2 regions of the Alistipes sp. ZOR0009 genome follow, and region 2 is predicted to be linked to the other one. Evidence: riboswitches for the same ligand, from Rfam matches in the RefSeq annotation. Region 2 holds a riboswitch; the other holds the start of a gene.

Region 1 (7,489 bases), on a different contig from region 2:
GGTGGCGTATCTCCCAACCCCGACGTAATGGCTATGTAGTCTGTAGGAATTTCTAGCAAGTAGATAGACTCAGCCTCGGCATAGCAGCGACCAACCAGCCCTTCGCCAACAGCCATCTCCTTATCCACCATCTTACGACGATTGTAGGCAAAGCAGGCTGTCATTTCCAGCACCTTGCTCTCCTCGTTAAATACGAAAAGGGCACCTTGGTTAACATCGATATAACGAACTAGGCTCGAAAGCAAACGGGCAGAGAACTCCTTCATGTTGGAATCGCTCGCACGTAAAAGTTCGGCAAATTGCGCCATCCCCTCTGCTGCCCAGTGCGTAATAGCCTCCTGCTCCTGACGTTCCAATTCCAGATTCTTGCTTTTTAGTAGATTCTCCTTCATGGCCACCAAAGCAGCTGCCATATCATCGCCAGTTCTGTCAGCCAAGTCGACATCAAATTTTTCCTGTCCTATAGCAACAGCAAACTCAGCCGCCTCCTTTTGCGAATCTATCAGCGTATTTATAGAGCTAGCAATCTCGCCTAGTTCATCTTTATGATGCAATTCGACATAGTTAGAACCAAATATTTCGCCACGAGCTAACCGCTGTATGCTCCCATTGATCTCAATAATTGGCTTTACAACCTGAACCGCCATTTTCCTTACAACAACTAGCACTACCACCAGCATTATTACAGTAACCAACAGTAATAGTCCCAGCTTTAACCATATTAATGCATAGTAAACAGAAGTAGGTACCGATACCACAAATACCCATCGGGCATTTGTCTCGTCTAGTATCACAGGAAGAATAAACGACTGCATTCCATTATCCTTAATCTCGACACCTTGACCTTCTACCTCCCCTTTTTCACCGATAATGTCGCTAACAGTCTTGTACAAGAGCTTATTTTCCGATATGTACTTCATCCTCGAATCCGAAATCTCTGAAGAGTAAGAGGCCACCTCTCCGTTGGGTGCCAACAGGTACGCCACTGCATGAGGAGGAAGCTTAAAACTTTTTATCAGCTGGTTTATTTCCTCCAATGGAAGATCGACCCCAGCACTTCCTATAACTTTCCCATCATGCTCTACTGGAGCAGCCACTGAAATCACCTTAACAGATGAACCTCCATCGTTGTAGCTGCTTTCGTGAGGAATAGAAACAATAGCCTGCTTAAATTCCTCCGCTTTTCTCAAGTTTGCCTGCAGTTCTCCGTCGCCAATGCCTGCCATTTTCTGGCAAACAGCTGCTGGGCGAGTATAAGTCGACTGATAAAACAAGCGACCACCATCAACCCTACCTAGCTGAGCAGCATCAAAGCTGTAGTAGGCCGATTGGTAAAGCAAAATTCCTTTGTAATGATTAAGCCTTGTATTGTAGTTATACAAGCTACGCGATAAGTTCGAGTCAGCCGCCGCCGCGTTGGTATGCATCATGTAGTCGGTAGACATGCTCAGCGCACGAGCAACTCCGATAGCCCTATAGATACGAACTTTTAGTGCGTTAGAGCTCGACTGTGAGAATTCGCTCGCAGAGTTGGTAGTACTGCTAATCGCGTAATCCCAAAAAAGTATCGCAAAAAATAAAAATAACCCCATCAGCAACAGCGAGAGCCAAAAGCCGACTTTAAAAAGTACCCGCTTCTTCAACGACGTTTCCATGTCTTTGAAGAACTTCCAATCCCTATATTCCAACATGTTTTTTTTCCTAGATTAAGTCCGAAATTTAGGCGACAAAGATATCTTCTTCGCCTTCGGAATATTTACAATTTAACCATCTTTAAATTGCATTATACAAATCCAAAGCATACAAAATCTAACAAAGACAAACACCTGCTTCTATAAATCAACACAATAGTAATCCTCCGCAAATAACATTGTTATTAAACATATTCCTCCATCTATCAAAAAACGGAAAAGGAGACAAGGATTGCGCATTTCGGCTATCTTTGTAGAGACTGTTGGGGGTGTCCACTAGGGCTGAGATTATACCCCATGAACCTGATCTGTTTCATAACAGCGTAGGGAAACGGGATTTTTTGAAGACTTTTTCGTTAGATTCAATCTATTTCGCCGTTTCACATACGTGGAGCGGCTTTTTTATTTTATGACTATGGATAAAAGTAGCTTTGACCAGTATGCCAGCATGTACGATGCCTGGTTTTTAAACAACGAGCATGTTCTCTACTCCGAGCTAAAGCTGGTTGCCCACTTCCTCCGCAAGAATGCGGGCAACGTGCTATCGGTTGGATGCGGGAGTGGTCTTTTTGAGATGCTCCTCGAAAAAGAATATGGTATAGTGGTAAAAAATGGCATCGAGCCATCGACAGGAATGGCGGAGATTGCCCGCAAACGAGGAATGAACGTCGCCATAACCACCGCCGAAGATGCCCAATTTGGGATAGCCTGCTACGATACGATACTCTTTAACGGGACTCCCAGCTACATTACCGATTTGCAAGCCGCCTTCGATAAAGCCTATGCTGCTCTTAAGCCAAACGGCAGAATTGTGGTAATCGATGTTCCGAAGGAGAGCTCGTATGCGCTACTCTACAACCTCGCTAAAGCAGTCGAAACGTGGGATCACCCGCTGTTAAAAGGAGTACACCCGCAAGATCCATATCCAATAGAGTTTGTAAAGGTAGCCAACTGGCGCACCACCGCCGAAAAAGTCGAGATGCTCGAAAAAGCGGGCTTTGGGGAGATGCAGTTCGCCCAAACGCTTACCAAGCATCCAATCTACTCGAACAACATTACCGAAGAACCTCGTGAAGGATTTGACTGCGGAGACTACGTTGCCATAAGCGCCATCAAAAACTAAAAGATATGAACCAAAACAGAAACCTAGCCAACGATTTGGCACTTATCAGAGAGAAATCGCCGCTGGTACACAACATAACCAACTACGTGGTGATGAACAACACCGCCAATGCGCTGCTTGCCATTGGCGCCTCGCCTGTAATGGCCCATGCCACAAACGAGGTGGCCGACATGGTTAACATTGCATCATCGCTCGTTATCAACATGGGTACACTTAGCGACCCTTGGGTTGAAGCAATGGTGGCAGCAGGCCAAGCGGCCCACCAAAAAGGCATCCCTGTTATATTCGATCCAGTAGGAGTTGGCGCAACTCCCTACAGAACGGTGGTGGCCATGCAAATAGTAGAAAAGTGCAAGCCAACCATCATAAGAGGAAATGCGTCGGAAATTTTATGCCTTGCCAACGAAAATGCAACAACCAAGGGGGTTGATAGCACCAATACCTCGGCATCTGCGCTAGAGGCGGCCAAGAAGCTAGCCATTGCCACCAACTCGGTTGTCGCTATTAGCGGAGATATTGACTATATTACCAACGGTAAAACCGTTTACACGGTAAGCAACGGATCGCCACTGATGCCAAAAGTCACTGGAATGGGTTGTACCGCAACAGCCATAGTTGGGGCCTTTGCGGCAGTAAACAGCAATGCCCTGCTAGCAGCAACCAACGCCATGACCATAATGGGGGTTGTCGGCGAAATGGCCGCAATAAAATCGGCAGGACCAGCCTCAATGCAGGTAGCCTTTATTGATGGGCTATATAATATTGTAGGATTAGTGGCCGAACAGCGAGCAAAAGTGGAAATGCTACATGCATAAGGCTGTAGCCTCCACTCACTCTAATGCGTAGTTGGAAGAACTAACATCGAAATAGAAAAGATTAAATCAGAATATACGCAGATATGGTTGACTTAAGCCTATACTTGGTTACCGACCGTTCTCTATCGTACGGAAGAGACCTAGAATGGATTGTACTAGAGGCCGTAAAAGGGGGCGTAACAATGGTACAGCTAAGAGAAAAGGATTGCACAACGCGAGACTTCATTAAGCTGGCAGTACGTTTAAAACAAAAGTTAGAGCCCTACCGCGTACCTCTAATTATTAACGACCGAGCAGACGTTGCTTTGGCCGCTGATGCAGATGGGTTGCATATCGGACAAAGCGACATGCCCTACGAGATTGCCCGTAGGCTGCTCGGATACGATAAGATTATCGGGCTATCTGTCGAAAATATGGAGCAAGCGCGCCAGTCAAACCTGTTAGATGTAGACTACATCGGAATTTCGCCCGTGTTTGGAACGCAAACGAAGAAGGATATCGCGCATCCATTTGGCTTGGAGGGAGTAAAAGAAGTTGCCTCCTTTACCAACCATCCTACCGTTGCCATTGGAGGCGTAAATAGTAGCAATGCTGCAGATATTGTAAACGCAGGAGCCAATGGTATCGCGGTAGTCTCGGCAATATGCTCGGCTACATCGCCTAAAGATGCAGCCAAAGAGCTGATCGAAAAAATGAAGTTGAAAATTACAATCTGAAAATAGGTGTATTGCAATGAAAACGCAGCATTAAAAGAATCCACTTAAGGTAGACTTGCTACGCTAAACAGCAATATGCAAACCAATAAAGTAAGACGATGTTACTAAATAGTATAGGAGAGTTTGGCTTCATTGAAAGGTTCAAACCAATGTTCAGCCACCTACTAAATAGCGGGCAAACTGGAATTGGTGACGATTGTGCCATCATCCCCGTAAATGAAAAGGAAGAGTGGCTGGTTACTACCGATTTACTGGTAGAGGGTGTACACTTTCTGAAAGATGCCATTAGCCCTTACCAGCTGGGCGTAAAATCCATGGCCGTTAACCTTAGCGATATTGCTGCAATGGGAGGTACCCCTATAGGAGCCTTCCTATCCATTGCCATACCCAAAGATACCGAAGTAGAGTATCTCGACGAGCTGATGAAGGGAATCCATTCCGTTGCAGAAAGGTACAGCGTACCGTTGATGGGAGGCGACACCACAAAGTCGTTGCAGCACTTGGCCATCAACGTCTGCATTATTGGCAATTGCGAAAAGGGAAAAGCCAGACGTAGAGGAATGGCAAAGGTGGGTGATCTAATTTGCGTCAGCGGAAACCTTGGCGACTCAGCAGCGGGATTAGAAGCCGTACTAAATAAGTTTCCAAAAACGCCCGCAATTACAGCTTTGATAGACAAGCATCACACTCCCACTCCCCGAATAGAGGAAGGTGCGCTACTATCATCGTATGCCGGGGTACATGCCATGATGGATTTATCGGACGGTGTTGCCTCCGATCTTCCCCACATACTAAAGGCCTCGGGGTGCGGCGCCATTATAGAGGTTAGCCATCTCCCCATATCCGACGAGCTGCGAAGTGCGGCAGAGGAGTACGGATGGGACTGCCTTAGCATGGCAGCAGCAGGTGGCGAAGACTACGAATTGTTGTGTACCATAGCCCCTAGCGATTTTGACGCTGTAAACGAAGCCTTTAAATCGAACTTTAGCAAGGAGCTAAGCACCATCGGCTTCATAACTGGCGGAGCAAGTTGCATTAAATGGCTCGACAATGGAGAAGAATTTAACCTAGGCAATGTAGGCTTTCAGCATTTTTAAAAACAACTGAAACTGATACTATAAAATGGAATATAAGCGCGTACTTACCATAGCTGGTAGCGATCCAAGCGGAGGCGCCGGCATTCAAGCCGATCTTAAAACAATTTCGGCCTGCGGGTGCTTTGCCACTACGGCCATCACCGCTATTGTAGACGAAAATACGGTAGGCGTGTATGGAGTGCACCCAATACCAATTGAGTTTGTTAGAGGGCAGATAAAATCAGTGCTCGAAGATATTGGTACCAACGCCATTAAGATTGGCATGCTGCACTCCTCAGAATTAATTCGTGCGGTGATAGATAGCGTTGAGCCGTATGGTTTTTGCAACGTGGTGCTAGACCCTGTAATGGTCGCAACATCGGGAGATAAGTTGCTACAGGACGAAGCTATTGAAACGCTTCGTAACGAGCTGATTCCCCGTACAAGAATAATCACCCCAAACATCCCTGAAGCAGAAATACTTTTAGGGCAAAAAATAAAAGGACAAGGGGACCTTACAGAGTGTGCTCGGGCCCTTTCGCAGGAGAGAAAAGTATCCGTACTGCTAAAGGCCGGACACCTTACCGATAGCACACTAACCGATATCCTGTACAACGCAGAGACCGACGAAGTGCTGGAACTCACCTCCGAGCGAGTAGCCACCCGCAACACGCACGGGACTGGTTGCACCTTTTCGTCGGCAGTGGCCGCGTATTTGGCTCACAACCTATCCTTAAATGAGGCCGTAAGCAGAGCTAAAGAGTATATTAACACCGCCATAGTCCGCGGCGCCAAGTATGAAATAGGGAAAGGGCATGGTCCTGTACATCATTTTCACCGTTTTTGGGATTAACCATGAAAATACCTCCAGCAGGAAATTTCACTAAGCGGTGCTGGCAGCAAGCAGAGCCCATTTACCGCCGGCTTATAGCCTCCGATTTTATTGTTGGGCTGGCCAACGGCACGCTTGCTTCTAGCAGCTTTGGGCATTACCTCCAACAAGACGTTATTTACCTTAAACATGACAATGAAGCCTTCGCGCGACTTTCCCAGCGAGCAGAAACACAAGACGAACAAGCGTTTTTTGAGCAGATTGTTACCGACGGTATTGAAATGGAGCAAGTAATACGCACCACCTACCTTAATCATTATGGGCTGAAGGAAGCAAAAACGTTATCACCTGCCTTTGAACGCTACTGCAACTTTCTACATCAGAAAAGCAGCAACTCGCTATTTGGAGAGGCTGCGGCAGCACTGCTACCCTGCTTTTGGATATATGGAGCGGTAGGCATGCATGTGGTTGAGCATAACGTCCCCAACAATCCCTACCAGCTGTTTATTGACACGTATGCTGGCGACGAGTATAACGATTTCGTAACTCAGTATATAGCCATTGTAGAAAAGCATGGAGCCAAGGCTACCACGGAAGAGCAGCAGTTAATAGTAGATGCCTTTGTAGAAGGAACCCTACACGAACTCCGAGTTTTTGAAGAAGCAATTCAATTCTAGAAAAAATACCACAAAAGGGCTGCACGGACATGCGTCCCTTTTTGTCTGAAGAAGAATTAGAATAACAAAAGAAATGGAGTTGCTACAATTATTGCTATATTTCAAGTCTGGGCACTTAAAACAATAAAAGTTGAGGTGCTGGAGCAATCAGGGGCTAAAGCCGATACGGACTCAGGTAAATTGACGTGGAAATTACCACTCGCACCCAAAGAGAAAAAGATACTACAGCTGAGATATTCGGTAAAATATCCGCAAGGGAAAAAAGTAATTGTAGACTAATATAAAAGGAGAAATGGCATTACCATTTCTCCTTAGCATACGACCTATAGCTTTTGCCTTACTTTGCGGTTGTAAACGTATAACCAGCTACAGGGCGAACAGTAGAATAGATACTAGTAGTTACATTATAGGTAGTACCCCGTTTTAAGGTACCATTTATAGGAACGGTAGCAACACCTTCTGTTGGCCCGTTTTTAGGTATGTTAATGAGACCAACCTGAGCGCCAACCCCAAATGTAGCACCCTCTCGAACAATTAGGTATCCATCCCAACGACCAAA
Region 2 (7,489 bases):
CAATAATTCATATTTTTAGCGCGTTGGAATTAGAATTTTTCACCTGTAACTTTTAATCTATATGCTTATTTACAACTTTGACAGCCTAACGGGGCGCGAAGTACAGATCCTCCGTGGGTACATTAAAGGTTTAACTAAGCGGTATTGGATTTATGCAGGTTCAACTGCCGCCTTAATTTTAGTTTTATCCTACACCACCTTTGGTGTGAGCGGAATTGTACTTGGAATGCCTATTAACTTTATAGGATGGGCAATACTATTTACCTACAAGTTTGTAGGAATATTGAGGGATTTGAAGGAGCGGATAAAGGTAGTTGGGACTGCAATAATCAAAGAGAAAGTATCGCTAAACAAAAAGAAAAACTTGGTGATGGAAATTAACGGAACAAAAATTTTCAACAACCACAGTTTCCAACTATTAAGTACCGGTTCTTGGGACGAATTTAATCCTGGCGACAAAGTTTACGTTGAGTACGCTCGCCATTCGAAGCTTATTTTAAGCTACAATACAGAAGTGGCGTAACGCAAGCACAACCTTTCAAATAGCATAAAGGATGGAGAGAACTTCATCCTTTATTTTTTCACATCCATGTAGGCAAGATAAACAACCACCTTTGCATTTTCGAACTCGATGGTAAAATAGTCGCCGAGAGATTCATTTAAAGTACCCTCCCACCACATTTTTAACGGACGATTGGTAATATCCCATTTCAGCCCTTGATAGGATATTGGCACATCGGGGGTAAACGAAAACACAGACACCTGCTGTCCTTTTTCACTTTCTATCCGAGAAGAACTACGTAACGCAACAAAAAAACCATAGTTGGTATACATCCGAACGTTCGCCCTTTCAGCATAATTCATCAGCAAAGAGATATTGCCTAAGGTATGATCTTCCCTCAATCCCGTTGCTCCAAGAATAACGATATCCTGATATCCGCTATCAATTGCAAATTCAAACGCTTTCGTTAGGTCGTTGGTGTCTTGTGTCTCAAAATGGACAACCTTACCATTCAACTCCTCAACCAAGTTTTGATCAATCGAATCTAAATCGCCAACCACAAAGTCTGGGTTCCGAATGCCGCTAGCAACAAGCTTTGCAGCCGCCCCGTCGCAGCAAATAACTCTGCTACAAAAGCGAAGAATATTAAGCGCCGTTGGATGAGAAGGAAACTCACCATCGGCCAAAATCACCGTAACATCAGAATTTAACATTGTTCAGCATCTTTTTTTTGTACGCGTAACGTTTTACGCCACGAGTAGTAGCCTACAAACGCCATAACCGTGTAAAAGAAGAAAAGCACCACCGATGGGTATAAGCCCCTCCATACAAATAAGCACGTCGAGACAAAGTTAGCAATTACCCAAATCCACCACTGCTCAATGATTTTTTTTGCCAGCATCCAAGTTGCAATAATGCTTAAAGAGGTAGTAAACGCATCCCAATAGGGAATTGGAGAATCGGTAAATCGCCTAAGGATTTCTGCAATTCCGAAGAATAAAGCGGTGTTTATGGCTAATAGCTTAACCCCAAGTCCAAATTTCAGATTAACTATTGGCAGGTTATTATGAGAATGACCTCCAGCTCCTCGCCACCACCGATACCAACCATAAATACTAATAACAACGTAGTACACCTGTAATCCCATATCAGCATAAAACTTTGCCTCGAAGAAGATTACCACATAAAAAATAGACGAAAGCAACCCCACTGGCCAAAGCCACACCTTTTCCTTTATCTCCAGATAAAGAAAAATGAGCCCCAAGGCTGCACCAACAACTTCCACATAGTTTTCAGCAATCCAACTAACCATTTCTATAAGATTTTACCGATACGCTATGTAAAAGCGTATCGGTAATATTAAAGATGAAATATTTTAGAAGCGTAGCGATAAGCGGCACCAATAGTTACGCACTGCTTGAGGGAATAAGCCGTCCTCAATATAGTCTGGCGCATTTCTGAACTCAGCACGATAAACCCAAGCATTAGCAATATACTTCTCATTCAACAGGTTATTTACACCAACTTGAACTCCTATATTTTTAACTCCAGCAACCGAGAAATCGTAACCAACTTTTAGATTATTCACAAAGTAAGCCTTTAGCATTCTGCTTGCATTCTCCGAATTATCGTAGTACTGACGTCCAACATACTTAGAGGTGAGTATAATATTAAAGTTTCGGAACGGCTCAAATGTAAGTTGGCTTGCACCAATCACATCAGGAGAAAAAGAAATGCGGGTAGTTCCCAAATGGTAGTCCTTAATCTCATAGTTTACCCACGTCCCATCTGGATTCAAATCAGACAACTCCACGGAATAGACGAAGTCTTTAATTTTATTCTGGCTAAGCGTCAAATTTCCCTCCCATCTTAGGTTGTCTAAAATCTTAACGCCAGCCATTAACTCAACTCCACGGCGATAACTGGTAGGAACATTTTGGCGAATTGGATATCCCACATCATTTAGTTTACCCGTAAGAACAAGCTGATCGCGATAGTGCATATAGTAAACATTGAGACCCAAATTTATTGTACTTCCTGCATATTTATACCCAAGTTCGTAATCGAAAAGACGTTCTGAAGTAATTTTATTGGCAGATTTAAAGTTATCGGTATAGTCGGTGCGAGTTGGTTCGCGATTGGCTACCGAAAAAGAGGCGAACATGCTGTTTTTTTCATCAAGAGAATAAAAAACCCCCATCTTAGGATTCCAAAAATTGAATGTATGGCTTTGGGAAATATCAACAACATCGTCGTCAAGCCCCTTCATTTTGTAGTAAATGTAGCGGTGCTGAATATCGCCATAAACGTTTAGATTGTCGGTTACCTGCCATGACGTTTTAAAGTAAATATTGGCATCATCCTTGGTTGACTTGCTACGATACCACTCGTAATCGGGCAAAATACCTTGGTTAATCTCCGACCATTTAATCTTTCCAAAATGATCATTGGTAAATCGGCTAACTGCACCGCCTAAAGTGAAGTTCAAGTTGGCCGTTGGAGTAAAAACAAAGGAGGCTGTTGATCCCACATTGTCGTTATCCAACCATTTTTGCACAACAAAATCGTTGTACTTGTATGTTTTACCATTGTAATCGTAAGGCTTCAACCCGTACTTCTTAACCTTTGAGCTATCCTTATAATTCTCGTAAAATCCTTCGCCATGAGTAAAAAAGAAACCGACATTCAGGCTTGATATTTCAGACAACTTACGAGAGTAGTTAAGCAGATAGTGCGATTGCTTGTAGTTATCGGTTTCGTTTCCGTAAATGTGGGTGTTGAAATTCTTATCCTTATAATATCCGGCAGGATTATAGGTTCTGTCTGTACCAATAATAGAGCTGGGAACGCCCGTCCAGCTAATTCCGGTTTTCTCTTCTCCATAAATTATGGTGGCCTTAAGCGTACTACGATCGCCGTAGTAAGAACCAGACACCTGAGCCGATTTATGGTCAGAAGTAGCCCTATCAACATAGCCATCGCTCTTAGCACGAGAGATGCGGGCGTCAAAACGGAAGCGGTTGTTAATTAATCCCGTGCCCGCTAAAAAATTTCCGCGCCACGAGTTGTAAGAACCCACGTAGTTGTTAATCTCGGCATAAGGTTCGTTGCTAACAGAGCCTGTTTGGAAGTTTACGGTAGCACCAAATGCTCCTGCACCGTTGGTTGACGTTCCAACACCACGCTGAATTTGCACGCTGCTAGCAGAAGAGGTTACGTCGGGCATGTTAACAAAGAAAACCTGCTGCGACTCGGGGTCGTTAATGGGAAAACCATCAACGGTAATGTTGATGCGGCTTGCATCGGTACCACGAATACTAAATGCGGTGTTACCGATACCTATTCCGCTCTCGGTGGTGGCCACAAAAGAGGGTGTTAGCTCAAATATTTGAGCAACATCGCCTCCTGTATTGTTTCTTTTTATCTCGTAAGCCTTAAGATCGGTAAATGCCATTGGAGTTCGCTTTGATGCACGAGTAGCGGATACCACCACCTCGTCGCCAAGAACCGATTGCACCTCTAGCACCGCGTTTAAAGCCTGACTCTCCTTAATGTCGACACGAAGCTGCTGTGTTTGATAGCCAACAAAGCTAAATCGAAGGGTATATACACCTGGTTTTACATCACCAATGCGATAAAACCCACGACCGTTGGTGGTAGCTCCCTTACCAACACCTTCGATTAGCACGGTAGCCCCAACCAGAGGCTCTCCCTTTACTCCAACAACTGTTCCAGAGATTGTTTTTCCGCCTTTAATGGCTGCCGAACCTACCAGAGCGGCAAAAACCAAAAGCAGCGTAACGATTACGCTTAACTTGCGCATGATTAAATCTTTTAATAATTAAACATCGGCACGACTACCGCCGTAAATATTAAAAGGGGGAAAATAAAATGTAGATATGTTCGCTTTACTCCCTACGCCGGCACTACCCGGATCAGGTTAAAGGGTATAATCTCAGCCCGTAATATTAGGGCACCCCCGTTAGTCGATGCAAAGGTAACGTAAAATATTTTAATAAAGAGATATAAATTAGACATGCACTAAAATGCAAAAACAAGACTTACATCCAAATGATTTTTAGCAACATCGCATTCATAAACTAAATGCCAATATAAATAATGGTAAACAAACACCCTAACAACAGCCATTTAGTAGAAAGCATTTTAAACATACGCGTAAACTTGCTAAAGAGCAAACCTATCAAACGTCGAAACAAGACTGATAGACGAAACACCCATTCCACATTTAGGACCAATAACCATGTAAAAAGCGCATCATCCTAAGATATTGCAATATTATATGCAGCAACACCGTTTTAAAACTTAGCATTACCCATTAAACTACACAAAACCATGACAAAAAGAATTACAGCAGGCCTCGCTATCCTACTATTGTTTTGTTCGGCTACCGCAATAGCCATAAAACCCGATAGAAAATATCGGTTTTATCCAGAACACCTAGGGCTGATATATCGCGACCTAGATGTTACAACTCCAGATAAGCTTAGAATAAAAACATGGCTATACCCGGCACAAGATTCGCTAAGCAGCAAGGAAAAAGAGCAAGCGTGGGAAAATCCTACTAAACGAACCTACAAACTGCTCGACAAAAGAAAGCGCCCAACCATAATAATATGTAACGGCGACGCCGCAAACATGAGCTGGATGCAGTACGCGCTTGCCGGGAGCTACATTGCCAACGGATACAACGTCGTAACCTTCGACTGGCGCGGGTTTGGCGAAAGCTACGAGTGGAAGATGAACGAGGACTACATGGTGTACACCGAATTTCTTACCGACTACAAATCGGTGATTGAGATGGTAAAAAAACAGCCAGAGGTTGATCCAACACGCATTGCGCTGATGGGATGGTCGACAGGAGCGTACCTATCAATGGCAGCGGCAAGTCTGGATTCGGACATAAAGTGCTTTGTAAGGCAAGCGCTTATGACATCATTCGATGAGGTGATGCCAATAATCCGCGCGCTGCCAAAAAATAAGAACAGGCAGCTAATAGTGCCAGCAGATTATCCTAAAGAATTAAACCCAATTATGCTAGCACCACGTTTCAAAAGGCCAACATTGCTAATTGTTGGCGAAAAAGATGAGAGAACGCCTGTTGCAATGAGCAAATCCATCCTAGCGATGCTACCTGGAGAAAAAGAAATATGGATTGTACCTAAAGCGGAGCATGGAGGCGCGAACGGACCGATGCAAAACTTCGAGGTTTACAACAAAAAGGTGCTAGAATTTCTCAATAAATACTTATAGTGCTATATTTAGGGTAAGAAAAACAGAACTTGAGCTTAATCCATCCAAAGGCAGGCTCAAGTTTCCCCAAAATAACCCTAACTATGGAAAATTGGATTACTGTAATATCGTTTACCTACCCACAAGAGGCCTACCTAGCAAAAGCAAAGCTCGAGTCGGAAGGAATTGAAGTAACAATTAAGGACGATTTAACTGCGCAGGTAAATAACTTTTACTCCAACGCCATTGGAGGCGTAAAGGTGCAGGTAAAAGAAACCGACGTAGAACAAGCCATGCAGGCGCTGCTCGAAGCAGGCTACATTAAGGAGGAAACAACACCTACCCCGTCCTTCATTTCGGAGTTCGACAAAAAAACATCAAGATTGCCGCTCATTGGAACGCTAACGGTGGAGCTGCGCTTTATTATACTTATCACCATTTTAATAATGGCCATCATACTCCCAGTTATATTTCTTTCGGTATAACCTAAGTTCGATAAAAAATATGGAACAGAAGGATTACATGCTCCGCGAAATAGAAAAAACAGGAGCAATAGTAAGAATGATTGCCAGTAAAGTAGCTGGCAGTGCACATCGTAAGGGTGCTACAGCCGAGGTGCTGTATAGGCAAACAGCCGAAGACCTTTTATACTACCTCGAATTCGATCTCGGGGCCTTCATCCAAAAAAACGACGACCAGGCAGTAGAGTACATCGAGAAGATAAAAGGATTCGACATCGAAAACTTGCTTATGCTAAGCACCCTGCTCGAAAAAATAGCCGTTAAGCAGGAGTGTAACACCAAGCTCGCCCTCCTCCACAGGGCGCTCCTAATTTTAGAGCACATCAAGGTGATAGACGAAGCCAACTCCGCCGATCACGAGCAAAGGATAGCATTGATAAAGGAGCACATAAAAAAAAGCGAACCACACCGATAAGCAAAAACAGCCAATAACGCATATAAAATAATCGATATCAACAAATAACAACAAACGGATAAATGAAACTTCTCAAAATATTAATTTCAATCGTTCTCCTTATATGGAATGCAAATACAACAAGAACTTTTGCGCAAAGAGCTACAAAAAACGACATAGACAGCTTAAAACATCGCTATAGTCCCATTATAAATGGAGTATGGGTTGCACGTGATTATGTTAATTCAATAAAAAAAACAAAATCTCCAATAAAATCGGCACATACACTGGACGGATATGCTGCCTTACACATAAAAACGAACAACCTACTAGATAGCATCGAAGTAGGCGCAAGCCTAAACAACCACGAAGGAACGCTATTCACCCTATTCTTTATTAAAGGATGCTGTGGGAAAGGATTAAAAACAAACATCCCCGATTATGATGATGAGAAGAATTTCTACGAAATCGGCTACGAACAAGAAAATGGAGTAATCGAACTAATTTTATACCACTACGACAAAAATTCCCTTTTACTCGACTCAAAAAAATTCACCAAAATAGCCAACAGGCCTCAAGATGAGGACTTAGATTGGGGAATACAAGTAATCACCAACAAGAGTATCCTTGACGGGAAATACATCGTCCAAGACAAATACAACAACAAAACATTAATCACATTTAATAGCAATGGAATTGTAGTTGGGCATCCTCAATTTAAAACATTCTACATTTTTACCGATTACTTAGGGGCATACAAGCCTACCATCGAACAGATATGCTTCAACATCTATTCAAAAAAAGAAAAAACGTATGGATTTA

The links. A riboswitch is a leader RNA that binds a small molecule or an ion and turns the genes downstream of it on or off. The one in region 2 is predicted to bind thiamine pyrophosphate.
Region 1: another riboswitch for thiamine pyrophosphate. It lies ahead of L990_RS06765 (class I SAM-dependent DNA methyltransferase); the one in region 2 lies ahead of L990_RS02850 (TonB-dependent receptor).

Annotation. Positions count from the first base shown of each region.
Region 1 is NZ_JTLD01000020.1:30,186-37,674, reverse strand. It holds gene L990_RS19170 (GAF domain-containing protein) at 1-1,691, opposite strand, end outside; TPP riboswitch at 1,947-2,038, shown strand; gene L990_RS06765 (class I SAM-dependent DNA methyltransferase) at 2,107-2,814, shown strand; gene thiM (hydroxyethylthiazole kinase) at 2,820-3,629, shown strand; gene thiE (thiamine phosphate synthase) at 3,713-4,345, shown strand; gene thiL (thiamine-phosphate kinase) at 4,444-5,442, shown strand; gene thiD (bifunctional hydroxymethylpyrimidine kinase/phosphomethylpyrimidine kinase) at 5,468-6,274, shown strand; gene L990_RS06740 (TenA family protein) at 6,277-6,930, shown strand; gene L990_RS20605 (DUF4139 domain-containing protein) at 7,018-7,209, shown strand; gene L990_RS06735 (hypothetical protein) at 7,268-7,489, opposite strand, start outside.
Region 2 is NZ_JTLD01000009.1:7,416-14,904, reverse strand. It holds gene L990_RS02865 (hypothetical protein) at 62-523, shown strand; gene L990_RS02860 (thiamine diphosphokinase) at 574-1,215, opposite strand; gene pnuC (nicotinamide riboside transporter PnuC) at 1,209-1,814, opposite strand; gene L990_RS02850 (TonB-dependent receptor) at 1,878-4,325, opposite strand; TPP riboswitch at 4,398-4,493, opposite strand; gene L990_RS02845 (alpha/beta hydrolase family protein) at 4,856-5,773, shown strand; gene L990_RS02840 (DUF2007 domain-containing protein) at 5,857-6,237, shown strand; gene L990_RS02835 (hypothetical protein) at 6,257-6,688, shown strand; gene L990_RS02830 (hypothetical protein) at 6,751-7,489, shown strand, end outside.